Regions from separate parts of the Klebsiella sp. HN106 genome, predicted to be linked through region 1. Evidence: riboswitches for the same ligand, from Rfam matches in the RefSeq annotation. Region 1 holds a riboswitch; the other holds the start of a gene.

The links. Region 1 has a riboswitch for cobalamin ahead of btuB (TonB-dependent vitamin B12 receptor BtuB). Riboswitches for the same ligand answer to the same signal wherever they lie in the genome.
Region 2: another riboswitch for cobalamin. It lies ahead of ACSIPU_RS26685 (cobyrinate a,c-diamide synthase); the one in region 1 lies ahead of btuB (TonB-dependent vitamin B12 receptor BtuB).

The regions. Positions count from the first base shown of each region.
Region 1 covers NZ_JBLURD010000015.1:921-4,340, reverse strand. Annotated here, with positions in the region: gene trmA (tRNA (uridine(54)-C5)-methyltransferase TrmA) at 1-1,033, opposite strand, end outside; cobalamin riboswitch at 1,150-1,330, shown strand; gene btuB (TonB-dependent vitamin B12 receptor BtuB) at 1,398-3,266, shown strand; gene murI (glutamate racemase) at 3,211-3,420, shown strand, end outside.
Region 2 covers NZ_JBLURD010000018.1:58,399-61,818, forward strand. Annotated here, with positions in the region: gene pduF (propanediol diffusion facilitator PduF) at 1-106, shown strand, start outside; gene pocR (transcriptional regulator PocR) at 295-1,206, shown strand; cobalamin riboswitch at 1,497-1,787, shown strand; gene ACSIPU_RS26685 (cobyrinate a,c-diamide synthase) at 1,876-3,255, shown strand; gene cbiB (adenosylcobinamide-phosphate synthase CbiB) at 3,252-3,420, shown strand, end outside.

The sequences.
Region 1 (3,420 bases):
GGCGCGTGATCTCGTGGGTATCACTGAGCGTTTCCAGGTTCTGGCATAGGGTCTCCGGATTGCAGGAGATATACAGAATACGCGGATACGCCTGCACCATTTTCTCCGTTTCGCTATCCAGCCCGCTGCGCGGCGGATCGACGAAAATCGTCTGGCACTGATAGCTCTTCAGATCGATGCCCTGCAGGCGATTAAACTCCCGCACGCCGTTCATCGCTTGAGTAAACTCTTCCGCCGACATGCGGATAATCTGCACATTATCAATGTGGTTCGCGGCAATGTTGTATTGCGCTGCTGCGACGGATGGTTTAGCAATCTCTGTTGCCAGCACGCGATCGAAATTACGCGCCAGCGCCAGCGAAAAGTTGCCGTTGCCGCAATACAGCTCAAGCAGGTCGCCGGTTGCGCCTTTCGTGGTATCAATAGCCCACTCCAGCATCTGGATGTTCATCGCTGCGTTCGGCTGGGTGAAGCTATTCTCTACCTGGCGATAGACCATTTCACGCCCACCAACCGGTAAGCGTTCATCAATATAATCCTGATCCAGCTCGATTTTCGTCTTCGTTGCGCGGCCAATCAGATGCACATTCAGGTTTTGCGCCCGCAGCGCATCGCGCAAACGCTCCGCCTGCTGGCGCCACTCGTCGTCGAGCTTTTTATGATACAGCAGCGATATCACCGCCTGGTTGCTTAGGGTGGTCAGATAATCCACCTGAAACAGTTTATGGCGCAGTACCGGGTTATCGCGTACGCCGGCAATCACGGCAGTCATCAATTGATTAATGAGTTCACTGGCGGCCGGGAAGGTATCGACGCGAATACGGGATTTGGTCTGCTGATCAAACATAATGTGGTACAGGTCATCGCCATCGTGCCACAGGCGGAACTCTGCGCGCATGCGATAGTGGCTGACCGGCGAACGAAACACTTCCGGAACCGGGGCGCTGAAAGGCGCCATCATTTTCTGCAAACGGACGACTTTCTCTGCCAACTGCGCTTCATATTGTTCGGTAGGAAGGTGTTCGGGGGTCATGATGTATCCTGAATAAAATAAGTACGCGGGGATTGTAGGGAAAGCGCTGGGGATGTCCAGCCCTGATGATATCAGGAAATATCACCGTAGAAGTCTGGACATCTATATGTTTCTAATTATAGCATCGTGTTACCGGTCCTATGAGTTAATAGGGAATCCAGTGCAAATCTGGAGCTGACGCGCAGCGGTAAGGAAAAGTGGGATGAGCGCATAGTGCAGACACTGCGGTTATTTAGCGGGAAGTCCTCATCCATTAAACACCCCAAGCCCGAAGACCTGCCGGAATACGTCGCATTTGGTTTCTATCATCGCGTGCTATTGATAGAGCCGGCGGCATCCTTTGCATATTACGGATGCTTTTAAAATGATTAAAAAAGCTTCGCTGATGACGGCGCTCTCCGTCACGGCTTTTTCCGGCTGGGCGCAGGATAGCAATTCAGATACGTTAGTGGTGACAGCAAATCGTTTTCAACAACCGGTCAACACGGTCCTTGCGCCGACCGATGTTGTGACGCGGGAAGAGATCGATCGCTGGCAGGCGAAAGATTTGAACGATGTAATGCGCCGATTGCCTGGCGTGGACGTCGCGCAAAATGGGGGGATGGGGCAATCTTCCTCGCTCTTCATCCGTGGTACTGAAGCCAAACAGGTGCTGGTTCTGGTTGATGGCGTTCCCATGGCCCGACCGGGTATCACCAATAATCCTGACCTGAACCAGATTCCGCTATCGCTGGTGCAGAGAGTTGAATATATCCGCGGCCCGCGTTCGGCGATTTATGGTTCCGGCGCAATGGGCGGCGTGATTAACGTCATTACGCATTCCGATAAAGAACAATCCAAAATTACCGCTGGGGTGGGTTCTAAAGGTTACCAACAATATGACGGTACTCTGCGCCATCGCTTTGGCGATACGGTCGCGACGGTTGCGGGCTCTTATGAGGGCAATAAAGGCTTTAACGTTCAGCCTGATTCAACCTGGGATCACGACGGCGATCGCGATGGTTTCCGTAATAAAACGTTTTGGGGCAGTCTTGAGCATAAATTTAACGAGAATTTTGACGGTTTCTTCCGCGGACACAGCTACACCAACAACTCTGATTACGATCTTGGAAGCCCGCCGTATAGTCCGGCCAACAGCGCAGATGAAAACCAGCTCTATAACCAAAGCTGGGATGCCGGGCTGAACTTCAATTCCGGTATTTACTCCTCTCAGCTTATCGCCAGCTATCAGAAGGTAAAGGACTATAACTACAGCAGTATTTATGGTCGTTATAATGATGGGACGACGCTCGACAGGATGACGCAGCGTAATCTTCAATGGGGCAATAACGTTATTGTCGGTCACGGCTCGGTCAGCGCAGGGGTCGATTGGCAGCAGCAGCGTTTAACGTCGTCAGATACGGCGCTGTCGGATACCTACAAGCGTGATAACACGGGGCTGTATCTGACGGGCCAGCAGCAAGTGGGTGATGTCACCCTCGAAGCTTCCGGACGTGAAGACCACGATGAGCAGTTTGGCTGGCACGGTACCTGGCAGACTACCGCAGGATGGGAGTTTGTTGAAAATTATCGCCTGACTATCGGTTACGGTACCGGCTTTCTTGCGCCTTCTTTAGGACAACAGTTTGGCTCAACCCGATTTGGTATCAACGCGAATCCTAATTTGAAACCTGAAGAGTCGAAACAGTGGGAGGCGGGGCTGGAAGGGCTTACCGGCCCTGTTGACTGGCGCTTATCCGCGTACCATTACAAGATTAGCAATCTGATTACCTATTACTCCGATCCTGTTACCTATGAGGGGGAGTACGACAATATCAATGCCGCCACGATTAAAGGCGTGGAATGGACGGGAAGTATTGATACCGGTATTTTTAGCCATCGCGTAACGTTGCAGTATGTTGATCCGCGTAACGATGATAACGGTGAAGTGCTGGCCCGGCGTTCTAAACGACAGGCAAAATATCAGCTGGACTGGTCCGTGTTTGATGTCGATATGGATGTGTCGTGGCAGTATTATGGGAAGCGTTACGACAACAACACCTCCCAATACAACAATACGCAAAGAATTTTGCCAAGCTACAGCACGGTAGACGTTTCTGCAGCGTATCCGATCACCGATCGACTGACAGTTCGTGGTAAAATAGCTAACCTGTTCGATAAAGATTACGAGACAGCTTATGGCTACCAAACTGCAGGACGAGAATACTACTTGTCTGGCAGCTACACCTTCTGATCCACGTCCCACCGTGCTGGTGTTTGATTCCGGCGTCGGTGGGCTGTCGGTTTACAATGAGATTCGGCAGCTTTTGCCGAATCTGCATTATATCTACGCTTTCGACAACGTTGCTTTCCCCTACGGCGAGAAAAGCGAAGAGTTTATTGTTGAA
Region 2 (3,420 bases), on a different contig from region 1:
TGTGCCGATTATTGCGCCACTGATCGGCGCTTGTCTCGGCGCGGCCATCTATCGTTATCTGATTGGTAATAATCTACCGTGTAATACCTGTAAATTAGAGGATTAAGGTCACGGCTGAAATAGCCAAAAATTTTCATGAACCGGTATCACGAACTCGCCAAAAACGTCTCCCACGGATGGGAGACTTTTGCTATCGTATTATTCTTTTATCGTTGGCGGCAATTGATGATGAAAGGAAGTAAATATTAAAGAAATGTTTTATTTATAACAAAAAATTAACTGAGAGGTTTTATCATGATTTCTGCGAGCACACTGAACTCAGAACTCATTAATAAAATCGCACAGGATTTTGCGCAGGCCACCAGTCTGGCGGTGGTGGTCGTCAATATTCATGGTGATGAAATATCTGAACTGTTTAACTTCACACCTTTTTGCCAGCTGATGCGCCAGCATCCCCAGCACAGCACCCGCTGTCGAATGAGCGACCGCTGCGGCGGGCTTGAGGCGTCTAAAACCGATCAGCTCTGTATCTACCGCTGCCACGCCGGGTTAACCGATTTCTCCATTCCTCTGGTCATTGCCGGGCACCTTGTGGGCTTTGTGCTTTGCGGCCAGGTGCGCTTAAGCAACGATGTTGAACTGGTCGATATCCTCAACGTGGATGACCGCTGGCAGGCCGACCCTGAGCTGCTTAAAGCGTTTCGCGACGTGCCGGAAATGGACTACTCCAGAGTGATTGCTTCTGCTGATTTACTGAAGCTTATCGTCGAAAACTGCCTTAAAAAACAGCTCAACTTTGTGGTGATTAAAGATAATCCCCAGCAGCCGGAACCTGCGCGCGCCAGCCGCGTTGCCAGCCCTCATGACAGTAAAATGAAGAAGGCGCTGCGCTACATTGATGCCCATTTATCCGATGAGCTTCGCCTGGAAGACGTCGCCGCTCACGTTTATCTCAGCCCCTATTACTTCAGTAAGCTGTTCAAAAAATATCAGGGTATTGGCTTTAATGCCTGGGTGAACCATCAGCGGATGGTGAGCGCCAAAGAGCTGCTTTGCCACAGCGACTGGAGCATCGCCAGCATTGCGCGGAATTTAGGATTTTCGCAAACCAGCTATTTTTGCAAAGTTTTTCGCCAGGCCTATCAGGTGACTCCGCAGGCCTATCGCCAGCAAATTAACGCCAGATCACAAACTGAGTCATTTTAAATGACAATAATTTGTTATTGCCGATTTTTGTTATGCCCGCGTATCTGGCTCATTATAAAATGAAAATATCTCATTCAGAGCAATAAATTGTCATAGCGCAACAAAATAATAATGAGAGAGCGATAAGCTGCACCAGTTTTTATTTATTTGATGAGATAGAGTGATATCCGAAATGGCTTTCAGCGCGCCATCGGCGTAATGAAACGGCTTTGGTAATTAAAAATTAAACACGACGGGAGCCATCCTGCTTCCGTAAGATGTTCCGGGAATCATTCGAGTGGGTTTCATCCCGCTCGATAAAATCGACAGGCGCCAGGGAAGGGGGTGTGAATCCCCCGCAGCCCCCGCTGCTGTGATGCTGACGAACCCATATATACGCTAAATAATTCGCGTTGTAGGAAGGCGGCAAGCGAGTGAATCCCCAGGAGCTTACACAGGTAAGTGACTGGGGTGAACAAGTAAAGCCAACGCACATACAACGTGAAGTATGACGGGTATGACCACTGATCTGCTTACCGGATTGGGAAGGATGGGAGAGGACGACGCTAAGCCAGAAGACCTGCCTGTCGGTAATAATCAACAACTTCGGTGGGAAGTGGGTTGCTCAGATGCGTACAGTCGAAAGACTGGGAATGCACGCAGCCCTACCACCCGGCACAGGATCGGGGTATGGCAGCCAGGCAGCACGCATTCATTCTTGCAGGTACCGGCAGCGGTTGTGGTAAAACTACGGTCACGCTTGGCCTGCTCAGCCTGTTGAAGCAGCGCGGCATGCGGGTTCAGCCCTGCAAAGTCGGCCCGGACTACCTCGACACCGGCTGGCACACCGCCGTCAGCGGCGTCGCTTCCCGCAACCTCGACAGCTTTATGCTCCCGGAGCCGGTGCTTAACGCGCTATTTTGCGAACAGATGCAGCGGGCGGATATCGCGGTCATTGAGGGCGTGATGGGGCTGTATGACGGCTTCGGTACCGACCCAGGCTACTGCAGCACCGCCGCGATGGCTAAACAGCTCGGCTGTCCGGTCATTTTGCTGGTAGATGGCAAAGCGGTTTCCACCTCCATCGCCGCCACGGTGATGGGATTTCAACACTTCGACCCCAGTCTTAACATTGCCGGCGTTATCGTCAATCGCGTCAACAGCGAAAGCCATTATCAGCTTCTCAAAGGCGCCATTGAACGCTACTGCGAGCTGCCGGTGCTCGGCTACGTACCGCGAGTGGAAGGGGTGGCGTTACCCGAACGCCATCTGGGACTGGTTACCGCCCGCGAGTCGCTGGTTAACCAGCAGCCGTGGCGCGATTTTGCCCAAACGCTGGCGCAAACGCTGGATATTGAACAGCTTCTTACCCTCAGCCAGCTCTCCATCCTACCTGCCGGGGAGTGGCCGACGCTGCCGTCCCCTGATGCTGGCGCGGGCCTGACGCTGGCGCTGGCCGACGACGAGGCCTTCAACTTTTACTACCCGGATAACCTCTCGCTGCTTGAACGCTGCGGAGTGAATATCGTGCGCTTCAGCCCGCTGCACGATAGCGAGCTTCCACCGTGCCAGATGATTTGGCTCGGCGGCGGCTATCCGGAAATTCATGCTGCCGCGCTGGCGGCCAATACGCCGATGCTGGCGCAGCTGCAGGAGGCACACCGGCGCGGGGTGGCGATTTACGCCGAATGCGGCGGTCTGATGTATCTCGGCAGCTCCCTGGAAGACGTCAACGGTGATATCTACCCGATGGCCAACCTTATTCCCGGCCATAGCAAAATGGGCAAACGGCTTACCCGCTTTGGCTACTGCGAGGCGCGAGCTATGCGCAAAACGCTGCTGGCGGCGCCGGGCGAAACCCTGCGCGGACATGAATTTCACTACTCGGATTTTACTCCCGAGTCCCCGGCGGTTCTGGCCTGCCGCAAGGTCCGCGACGGTATGACCCTTCAGCAGTGGTCCGGCGGCTGGCAGGTGGGCAACGCGTTCGCCAGCTATCTGCACCTGCACTTTGCGCAGCGCCCCACCATGCTCAACCACTGGCTGGCTGCGGCAAGGAGCGCGCTATGACGCTACTGGCATGGGGCGTTGCCTGGCTTCTCGATTTTATCATCGGCGATCCGCAAAGCTGGCCGCATCCGGTGCGCTGGATTGGCAACCTGATCGCCGCCGTTCAGCGCGGCGTGCGCCGCTATTGCCGTAGCGATGTTGCCTTGCGCATCGGCGGCGGGGTGA